DNA from 2 places in the Streptomyces sp. CNT372 genome. Region 2 is predicted to be linked to the other one. Evidence: riboswitches for the same ligand, from Rfam matches in the RefSeq annotation. Region 2 holds a riboswitch; the other holds the start of a gene.
What was found. Region 2 has a riboswitch for cobalamin ahead of C593_RS0121480 (energy-coupling factor ABC transporter permease). Riboswitches for the same ligand answer to the same signal wherever they lie in the genome.
Positions count from the first base shown of each region.

Region 1: linked by a shared signal. The riboswitch ahead of C593_RS0101590 (ribonucleoside-diphosphate reductase subunit alpha) and the one ahead of C593_RS0121480 (energy-coupling factor ABC transporter permease) in region 2 are both predicted to bind cobalamin.

Region 1 is NZ_KB897776.1:376,294-381,528, reverse strand. It holds gene C593_RS0101595 (ribonucleotide-diphosphate reductase subunit beta) at 40-1,050, opposite strand; gene C593_RS0101590 (ribonucleoside-diphosphate reductase subunit alpha) at 1,158-3,527, opposite strand; cobalamin riboswitch at 3,664-3,785, opposite strand; gene C593_RS0101585 (Uma2 family endonuclease) at 3,948-4,526, shown strand; gene C593_RS0101580 (YbdD/YjiX family protein) at 4,595-4,825, opposite strand; gene C593_RS0101575 (carbon starvation CstA family protein) at 4,822-5,235, opposite strand, start outside.
Region 2 is NZ_KB897786.1:1,935-7,169, reverse strand. It holds gene C593_RS0121505 (class F sortase) at 1-8, opposite strand, end outside; gene C593_RS0121500 (hypothetical protein) at 25-630, opposite strand; gene C593_RS30155 (ATP-binding cassette domain-containing protein) at 869-1,714, opposite strand; gene cbiQ (cobalt ECF transporter T component CbiQ) at 1,711-2,460, opposite strand; gene C593_RS0121485 (energy-coupling factor ABC transporter substrate-binding protein) at 2,467-2,901, opposite strand; gene C593_RS0121480 (energy-coupling factor ABC transporter permease) at 2,898-3,599, opposite strand; cobalamin riboswitch at 3,629-3,853, opposite strand; gene C593_RS0121475 (PTS sugar transporter subunit IIA domain-containing protein) at 3,955-4,341, opposite strand; gene dhaL (dihydroxyacetone kinase subunit DhaL) at 4,452-5,093, opposite strand; gene dhaK (dihydroxyacetone kinase subunit DhaK) at 5,233-5,235, opposite strand, start outside.

The sequences.
Region 1 (5,235 bases), on a different contig from region 2:
GGGGGTGCGGGCCGCCTCCGGTGAGCCGTACGGGCCCGATCAGAAGTCGTCGTCGAAGCCCACCGAGCCCTCGACCGCCACCTGGTAGGCGGACGGACGGCGCTCGAAGAAGTTCGTCAGCTCCTGGACGCCCTGGAGCTCCATGAAGGAGAACGGGTTCTGCGAGCCGTAGACCGGCTTGAAGCCCAGCCGGGTCAGCCGCTGGTCCGCGACGCACTCCAGGTACTCGCGCATCGACTCGGTGTTCATGCCCGGCAGGCCGTCGCCGCACAGGTCACGGCCGAACTGGAGCTCCGCCTCGACGGCCTCCCGCAGCATGTCGGTGACCTGCTGCTCCAGCTCCGCGTCGAAGAGCTCCGGCTCCTCCTTGCGGACGGTGTCCACGACCTCGAAGGCGAAGTTCATGTGCATCGTCTCGTCCCGGAACACCCAGTTGGTGCCGGTGGCGAGGCCGTGCAGCAGACCGCGGGAGCGGAACCAGTAGACGTAGGCGAAGGCGCCGTAGAAGAACAGGCCCTCGATGCAGGCGGCGAAGCAGATCAGGTTCAGCAGGAAGCGGCGGCGGTCCGCCTTGGTCTCCAGCCGGTCGATCTTCTCGACCGAGTCCATCCACTTGAAGCAGAACTGCGCCTTCTCGCGGATGGAGGGGATGTTCTCCACGGCCGCGAAGGCCGCGTTGCGGTCCTCGTGGTCGGGCAGATAGGTGTCCAGCAGCGTCAGATAGAACTGGACGTGCACGGCCTCCTCGAAGAGCTGGCGCGACAGGTACAGGCGCGCCTCCGGGGAGTTGATGTGCTTGTAGAGCGTGAGGACCAGGTTGTTCGCCACGATCGAGTCGCCCGTGGCGAAGAAGGCGACCAGCCGGCCGATGAGGTGCTGCTCGGCGGGCGTGAGCTTGGCGAGGTCGGTCACGTCGGAGTGGAGGTCGACCTCCTCCACGGTCCAGGTGTTCTTGATCGCGTCCCGGTAGCGCTCGTAGAAGTCGGGGTAGCGCATCGGGCGGAGGGTCAGCTCGAATCCGGGGTCGAGCAGGTTCTGCTGGTCAGTCATGGCGTACCGGCGCGTGCGCGCCGTCCTTCCGGGTGGGGTGGTGCGGGAGGGGGGTGTCCGGCGGTTCGGGGCCGGACACCCCCGGGGGAGGAGGGGCGGTCGGGTGCCTACTGGCACGCCTCGCAGGACTCGGGGTTCTCCAGGGAGCAGGCCACGGCGTCCTCCGGGGTCGCCTGCACGGGCACCGGGATCGGGGCGGCCGCCGGGGCGCCGGACGCGGCGCGGGCGATCCGGGTGGCCGGACGGGAGCGCAGGTAGTACGTCGTCTTCAGGCCCTGCTTCCAGGCGTACGCGTACATCGAGGAGAGCTTCCCGATGGTCGGCGTCTCCAGGAACAGGTTGAGCGACTGGCTCTGGTCGAGGAACGGCGTGCGGGCGGCCGCCATGTCGATCAGACCGCGCTGCGGGATCTCCCACGCCGTGCGGTACAGCGCGCGGACGTCCTCCGGGACCCAGGTGAAGCCCTGGACCGAGCCGTTGGAGTCGCGCAGCGCCTCGCGGGTCTGCGCGTCCCACACGCCGAGCTTCTTCAGGTCCTGCACCAGGTAGGAGTTGACCTGGAGGAACTCGCCGGAGAGGGTCTCGCGCTTGAACAGGTTGGAGACCTGGGGCTCGATGCACTCGTAGACGCCGGCGATGGAGGCGATCGTCGCGGTCGGCGCGATGGCCAGCAGCAGCGAGTTGCGCATGCCGGTCGCCGCGACCCGGGTGCGCAGGGCGGCCCAGCGCTCGGGCCAGGTCAGCTCCGCGTCGTAGTGGTCCGGGTGCAGCACACCGCGGGCGGTGCGGGTCTCGGCCCAGGCGGGCAGCGCGCCGTTGCGCTCGGCGAGGTCGCAGGACGCCTCGTACGCGGCGAGCATGATCCGCTCGGCGATCTTCGTGGAGAGGGCCTTCGCCTCGGGCGAGTCGAAGGGCAGGCGCAGCTTGAAGAAGACGTCCTGGAGGCCCATGGCGCCCAGACCCACCGGGCGCCAGCGGGAGTTGGAGCGCCCCGCCTGCTCGGTCGGGTAGAAGTTGATGTCCACCACGCGGTCCAGGAAGGTGACCGCGGTGCGCACGGTCTCGTCCAGCCGCTCCCAGTCGATGTCGCCGGTGGCGGTGTCCACGAACGCGCCCAGGTTCACCGAACCGAGGTTGCACACGGCGGTCTCACCGTCGTCGGTGACCTCCAGGATCTCCGTGCAGAGGTTCGAGGAGTGGACGACGCGGCCGGGCTCGGCGGTCTGGTTGGCGGTGCGGTTGGAGGCGTCCTTGAAGGTCATCCAGCCGTTGCCTGTCTGCGCGAGGGTGCGCATCATGCGGCCGTACAGCTCCCGGGCGGGGAGGGTCTTGCGGGCCAGTCCGGCCGCCTCGGCCCTGCGGTAGGCGGCGTCGAACTCCGCGCCCCAGAGGTCGACCAGTTCGGGCGTGTCGGCGGGGGAGAACAGCGACCAGTCGGCGTCCGCCTCGACCCGGCGCATGAACTCGTCCGGGATCCAGTGCGCGAGGTTGAGGTTGTGGGTGCGGCGGGCGTCCTCGCCGGTGTTGTCGCGGAGCTCCAGGAACTCCTCGATGTCCGCGTGCCATGTCTCCAGGTAGATCGCGGCCGCGCCCTTGCGCCGGCCGCCCTGGTTCACGGCGGCGACCGAGGCGTCCAGGGTCTTCAGGAAGGGGACGATGCCGTTGGAGTGGCCGTTGGTGCCGCGGATGAGCGAACCGCGGGCGCGGATGCGGGAGTACGACAGACCGATGCCGCCCGCGTGCTTCGACAGCCGTGCGACCTGGTGGTAGCGGTCGTAGATGGAGTCCAGCTCGTCCAGCGGGGAGTCCAGCAGATAGCAGGAGGACATCTGCGGGTGCCGGGTGCCGGAGTTGAAGAGGGTGGGGGAGGAGGGGAGGTAGTCGAGCCGGCTCATCAGGCGGTAGAGCGCGGCCACTTCCTCCAGGGCCCGCACCGACTCGTCCTCGGCGAGGCCGGCGGCGACGCGGAGCATGAAGTGCTGGGGGGTCTCGATCACGTTCCGGGTGATCGGGTGGCGCAGCAGGTAGCGGCTGTAGAGGGTGCGCAGACCGAAGTAGCCGAAGCGGTCGTCGGCCCCGGTGTCGATCAGCGCGTCGAGCCGGGTGGCGTGCGTGGTGGTGAACGCGGCGGTCCGGTCGGCGATCAGGCCCTCGCGGTGGCCCACGGCGACGGAGGCGGAGAACGACACGGCGCCCTCGCCCGCTGCCTCTTCCGCGATGGTGATCGTGAGCAGACGGGCCGCGAGCCGGGAGTACGCCGGGTCCTCGGAGATCAGCCCGGCGGCCGCGTCGGTGGCGAGGGAGCGCAACTCCGCCTCGTCCGACCCGGCGTGCCGGCCGCGCAGCGCGGCGGCGGCGACCCGGCCGGGGTCGGTGTCGGGCAGGTCGGCCGTCAGTTCGGTCAGGGTCCGCAGCAGTGCGGTACCGGGGCCGTCTTGCTGGACGGCTGAAACCGGATCGGCGGGCGCGATGGTCACAGTGGTGCTCTCCCTCGCTCGGCTCGGGGCCGGCGGGAGGGGGCGGCCGCGCGCACGGGCCCACGGAAACGGGCACCGGCGTGCACGGCGTCCACCGGCCCAACCGCGAGGCCCGGACGTCTGGCGCCCGGGTCGGTCGACCGGGCGGCGGTCGGCAGGTCCTCGGACTCGCGGGCAGCGCGCAGCACACCGCTCACCGTTGCGGGACAGTCCCGGATTCGCACCGGATTCCCCTGCGTCGACAGCGAGACGAGCATACATGTGGGGGCGGCTCGATGACTCACCCCCCACATGTTGTGTCTCCGTGTCGCAAGTGACGGGAAGCGAACGGCCCGCCCGCCCCGCGGACGACCCTGCGGACGGCCCCGCGGACGGTACCCGGCGCCGCTATCGTGGTCCTTGAAGGGAGGGTCCACGACCGTGACCACCGACCGCCCGCACCTGGACTCCGACGAATTCGACGAGGCCTTCCGGATACTGGCCCGCACGACCGAGGGCGTGCGCCTGGAACTCATCGACGGAAAGCTCAGGAGCAAAGCAGTGCCGGACGGGGACCACGGGCGCATCATCGAGTGGCTGACGCGTATCTGCATGCAGGCGCGGCCGGAGCTCTGGCTCTACCCCGACCAGGGGCTCAAGATGCAGGAGTACCGCAAGGGCAGGGCCCGCCCGGACGGCTCCCTGGCGCCGAGCGGAGCCTTCGTCGGGCAGGGCGAGTGGGCGGACCCGGACCAGGTGCTGATGGTCGTCGAGGTCACCTCGTACGATGCGGACACCGACGGACGCGTCCGGGTGGAGAAGCCCCGTGCCTATGCCCGGACCGGCATCCCGCTCTTCCTGCTGATCGACCGGGACAGCTGCGAGGTCACGGTGTACAGCCGCCCCGACGGCGTGCGGTACGAGAACGCCCGCACGGTGCCGTTCGGCAAGGACCTCGAACTGCCCGCGCCGGTGGACATCACCCTGGCCACCGAGCAGCTCAAGGACTGGGTGCACTGATCCGACGGCGAAGGGCCGCCGCTCCTCGTGGAGCGGCGGCCCTTCGTGGTGTGCGGGCGGGGCGGGGGTCAGCAGCAGCGGAAGCCGTTGCGGGGGTCCGCCTCCCGTTCGTCCATGCGGGCGCGTTCGAAGGCGCGGCGGGACATCACGGGGGCCGCGGGGTCGTGGGAGCGGGTGTGGGCGACGTAGCGGTCGTAGACCGTCTCGCCCGACACCTCGCGCACGTACCAGCGGATCCAGGCCACCGCGCGCCGCAGCCGGCCCCGGGTGTCCGTGCTCGTGCCCGCCGCGGCCGTCACGGCCGGCCGCTTCCGGTGGTCTCGTTCTCCGAGGAGGCCGCGGGGGCCGGCACGCCCGCGCCCACCGCGGCGAGTTCGGCCTTCTCCCGCGCGGTCGGGAACAGCCCGTCGGGTGCGACGATCTTCGACTTGACGTACGGGGTCTCGGCGAGGCGCACGCCGTCCGGGTCGCTGATGGCCTTCCAGCAGACCCGGCCCGCGTCGGCCAGCACGATCACGATGAGCACGGCGAACAGCGCGCAGAGCACCCCGTCCACGGTGGAGTTGGTGACGATGGTGTGCATGTCGTCCATCGACTTCGCCGGGGCGAGGACCTCGCCCGACTCGATGCCGGCCTGGTACTTGTCGCGCTGGGCGAAGAAGCCCACCTTCGGGTCGCTGGAGAAGATCTTCTGCCAGCTCGCGGTGAG
Region 2 (5,235 bases):
GCCGTCACCGTGTCCCCCGGCCCGTCAGACCCGGCGGCCGGGCCGCCGGCGCAGCAGTACGGCACCGGCGACGACCGCGCCCGCGATCACCGCGCCGCCCGCGGCGAGCCGGGCGGGCCCGAGGCCGGAGAGGCTGCCGCCGGTTCCCGCCTTGACGCCGCCGCCGGGCTTCACCTCCTCGGCGGGCCACTCCTTGCCGCCCGGTGTCCGCTCCTCGTGACCGGGGCTCGGCCGCGGAGAGGGGTGGGCGGAGCCCGCCTCGATGGTGAGGGTGGCGCGTCCCTTCTCGCCGTCGCAGTCGAAGACGACCTCGTACTGCGCACCCGGCTCGGCATCCCGGTAGATCCGGGCGTGGCCGGGGTGCCCGTCCTTCACCGTGACGGTGTCGAACACCGGCGCGGTGACGGTGACCTCGACCTTCTCGCACTCGGAGGCCGTCACGGTCACCGTGGCGCCGGGCGCGGCCTTGGCGGGGGAGACGCTGTACGCGAACGAGGTGATGCCGGGGGCCTCGTCCGTGTCCCCGGCGGGCGCCGCGTGCGCGGGCGCGGCGCCCGCGAGGACGGCGAGGGAGGCGAGGGCGGCCGGCAGGGCCGCGCCGAGTGCGGCAGCGGCCCGGATCGTGCTCATGCTCGTGCGCATGGTCGGTCTCCGGTTCCCGAGGAGCAGTCGCGGAGGGGTCCACAGCGGGGAGGGTGCGCCTCGACGGCACCGACGCTAGGAGCGGCCGGGGGCGACTGCCACTTCAGGGGGGCCGATGGGCACGCGCGGCGGGTCGTGCCGGGTCCGGGGTGGGTTCCCGGCACGTCGGCGGTGCCGGGAACCCGCCCCGGCGGGGAGGGGAGCCGGTCCGGGGCCCATCGGCCTGCTACCCCGAGCGGCCCGGGGACGGGTCCGGGTGCAGCACGGCCAGGTCCTCCGCCGTGAGCGGCACCGGGTCGCCCGCGCCCAGCAGGCCGTGCGCCCGCAGCAACGCCCCGACCGCCGTGCCCCACGGGCTGCGCAACCGGGCCGCGTCGAGCAGGGCCCGGTCGGTGAGGAGTTCGGCCACCGGCCCGGTCCGCAGCCCGTCCGGGGCCAGGACCGCCGCGTCGTCCGCCCAGCGCAGCGCCAGGTCCACATCGTGCGTGGCCATCACCACCGTCGTCCCGGTCTCCCGGAGCCGCGCCAGCGCATCGAGCAGCCGCTCCTGGCCGTGCGGGTCGAGACCCGCCGTGGGCTCGTCCAGGATCAGCACCCGCGGGCGCATCGCCACGGCTCCCGCGATCGCCGCCCGCTTGCGCTGCCCGTACGAGAGCAGATGGGTCGGACGGTCCCGCAGCGCCGTGATGTCCAGCGCGGCGAGCGCCTCGTCGACGCGGGCCCGGACCTCCTCCTCGGGCAGCCGGAGGTTCATCGGACCGAAGGAGACGTCCTGTTCGACGGAGGCCGCGAACAACTGGTCGTCCGGGTCCTGCACGACGAGCTGCACGGTGGTGCGCAGCCGGGTCAGCCCGGCCCGGTCGTAGGAGACCGGCTCGTCCGCCAGCAGCAGCCGCCCCGCGTCCGGGCGCAGGCCGCCGCTGAGCAGCCGCAGCAGGGTGGTCTTGCCGCTGCCGTTGCGGCCGAGGAGTGCCGTGGCCCGGCCCTCGGCGAGTGCCAGGTCCACCCCGTCCAGCACGACGGGGCCGTCCTCGTAGGCGTAGCGGGCACCGGACAGGCGGACGACGGTCACAGGACGAACCTTTCGAGCAGGAGGGTGGCCAGGACGATTCCGGCCAGCAGCGCGGCCACCTTGCCGAGGAACGGCCGCGAGACCTCCGCCTGCGGCACCAGGACCCGCAGTGTCCCGTCGTAGCCGCGCCCTGCGAGACCGGACTGGAGCCGGGAGGCGCGGTCGAAGGCCCGTACGAACGCGGTCGCGCCGAGCCCGGCGAGGGAACGCCAGGCGGCCGCCCGGCCGGTGTGCCCGAGCCGCGCGGCCTGCGCCTGGCGGACCCGGCTCACCGAGTCGAGCAGCAGGAAGGTGATGCGGTACATCACCAGGGCCACGTCCACCACGGCCGCGGGCACCCCGGCGCGCACCAGCCGCGGCAGCACGTCCGACACCGGGGTGGTGAACGCGAACAGCAGCACCCCCAGGGAGGCGGCACAGGTGCGCAGCAGCAACTGGCCCGCCTGGAGGGGCCCGTCGGGCGCCAGGGAGACCGGCCCGCCGGGCCCGCCGACGGCGAACAGCAGCGGAATCGCGCCCGTGACGCAGAAACCGAGGGGAATCCGGAAGGCCCGCCAGAGCTGCCTGCCCGCGACACCCGCCGGGCCCAGCAGCACGGCGAGGGTCGCGGCGGCGACGAGCACGGCGCCGGGCCAGGGCGGCAGGCACACGGCCGTCACCGTCAGGCCCAGCCCCAGCACGGCCTTCTCGCCGGGGTGACGGCGGCGCCAGCGACTGCTGTGCGCCGCCGCGTCGATCGGCAGCACCGGCGGTCAGGCGGACCCGGCCGTGGTCCCGGCACCCGCCGCGGACCCGGGCTCCCCCGACCCGGGCCCCCCGGACCCGGACGCCTTTGAGCCGGACTCGGCGGCTTCGGGCTCCGACGGCTCCGGGGCGTCCGCCGCCGCGCGCGCCGCGCCCTGGCGGCGGCCCCGGTGCACGCCGAAGTAGTACGCCACGACCCCGGCGCCGATCGCGGCCTGGAGCGCGAACAGGGCCGACTCCACCTCGCCCGACGGCGGTTCGTACAGGGGCGAGAACCAGGGCTCGTAGTCGGGCGCGATCTCGGTGATCGCCGTCTCGGCCTCCGCGTCCGCCCCTGCGAACGGCTCCTCCCTGTGGTCGCCGAGCCCGAAGGCCAGCGGCAGCACGGCCAGGACGACCACGACCAGGACGAGCAGGAAGTTGATCTTCGCGTTGCGGCTCATCGGACCACGGCCTCCTTCTTCCTCGACCCGCCCACGCTGCTCACCAGCACGCCGAGACGAGTCAGTTCACCCTTGCTGGACTTCACCAGCAGACGCATCACCAGCACGGTCAGCAGCCCCTCGCTGACGGCCAGCGGGATCTGCGTCACGGCGAAGATGCCCCCGAACTTCGCCAGCGACCCGGCGATACCGCTGCCCGGGTCCGGGAAGGCCAGCGCGAGCTGGACGCTGGTCACGCAGTACGTCGACAGGTCGGCGACGAACGCGGCGAAGAAGACGGCGACCATCAGCGGCGCGTCGTACCGGCGCAGCAGCCGGAAGACGGCGTAGCCGGCCCATGGCCCGATGATCGCCATGGAGAAGATGTTCGCGCCGAGGGTGGTCAGGCCGCCGTGCGCGAGCAGCAGCGCCTGGAACAGCAGGGTGATGGTGCCCAGGACCGCCATCACCGGCGGCCGGAACAGGATGGCACCGAGTCCGGTACCGGTCGGATGGGAGCAACTGCCCGTCACCGAGGGGATCTTCAGAGCGGACAGGACGAACGTGAACGCACCGGACGCACCGAGCAGAAGCGTCGACTCGGGATGCGCCTTGACCTCGCGGGTCAGCGCGCGGACGCCGTGGACGACGAACGGGGCGGACGCGGCACCCCACGCGACCGCGTGCAAGGGGGGCAGATACCCCTCGGCTATATGCATGATCGGGAGACCCTCTCCAGCACCTCGTGGATGGACAACGCACCCTGGCCGGTCTCCTGGCTGACGGGAGAGGGCCGGAAGTCGCCTTCCGGACACGCCGAAGCCGCCCGACCCCGCCTTCCCAGGAACCGCGGTCTCCCGCGGTGTCCCAGTGGCTCCCCGCACGGGGGTGGGGCCGGACATCCCGATCACAGTGGCGAGGGCCGCACCGGTACCGCACCGGTTTCCCGAACACCAAGGCAGCGCGACATTAGTCCTCCGGCCTGCGCCCTCACAACCCGCGCACGGGTGCGTCCCACGTCACGGACCGGTGGGCCGGACGCCCCCTCGGGCCGTGGCCCCGCCCGGGCCTCGGTCACTCCTTGCGGTACGCGTACGCCTCCCCGGCCGCGGCGGCCACCGCGTCCGCGTCGCCGCCCGCCGACGCCGTCACGACGGCGGCGACCGCGCCCTCCACGAAAGGCGCGTCCACCAGCCGTGTCCCCTCGGGCAGTTCGTCTCCTTCCGCGAGGAGGGCCTTGACCGTCAGCACCGCGCTGCCCAGGTCGACGAAGACCGCCACGCCCGCGCCCCGGTCCACGCTCCGGGCCGCGTCCGCGATCAGCTCGGCGCTGGTGCCGAGGCCGCCGTCCGGGGCGCCGCCGGCGGCCGCGACGGGAGCGGTGTCCCCGCCCCCGGCCAGCCCGCGGGCCAGTTCGGCGACGGACGCGGCGACGGCGGCGCTGTGGGAGACGAGCACGATGCCGACGGGGGCGGGGACGGCGTCCGGTCCGGGCCTGTCGCCGGGGGCGGAGTCCGGCCGGGACCGGTCGGCGGGGGTGCTGCCGGGTCCGGGCCGGTCGCCGGGGCTGCTCACGACGCGTCCCCCTCGGCGTCGGGCCCGGTCGGCTGCTCGGCGGCGCGGGCCAGGGCCGCGATCAGCAGCGCGGAGGAGGTCGCGCCCGGGTCCTGGTGGCCGATGCTGCGTTCACCTAGGTAGCTCGCCCGGCCCTTGCGTGCCTGGAGCGGCACGGTCGCCACGGCGCCCTCCTGCGCCGCGGTCGCCGCCGCTGCGAAGGAGTCCACGGAGTCCGTGAGCGCGTCGACCGCCGGCCCCAGGGCGTCCAGCATCGTCTTGTCGCCCGCCGCCGCGCCGCCCAGCTGCGCCACCGCCGCGACACCCGTGCGCAGGGCCTCGGCCAGTTCGCCGGGCGTGATCTCCGCGGCCTCGCCGAGGGTCTTGCCGGTGCGGCGCAGCAGCGTCCCGTACAGCGGTCCGGAGGCGCCGCCGACGGAGGAGATGAGCTGCCGCCCGGCGAGTGCGAGGACCGCCCCCGGGGTGGCCGGCGGCTCCTTGTCCAGCTCGGCTGTCACGGCGGCGAAGCCCCGTTTGAGGTTGCTGCCGTGGTCGGCGTCGCCGATCGCCGAGTCCAGCTCGGTCAGACGGTCCGCCTCCCGGTCCACGGCCGCCGCGGCGAGGGTCAGCCAGCGCCGGAAGAACGCGGTGTCGAGCACGGTGACTCCCTGTTCCTGTTGATTCATTGATCCACTGACTCCACTGACTTGACGGGCTCCACTGGCTCCACTGGCTCATGGACTCATGGACTCATGGGTGAACGGCTGCCCTCGCGGCGGCCCGGCGTCGGCGGGCCGGTCA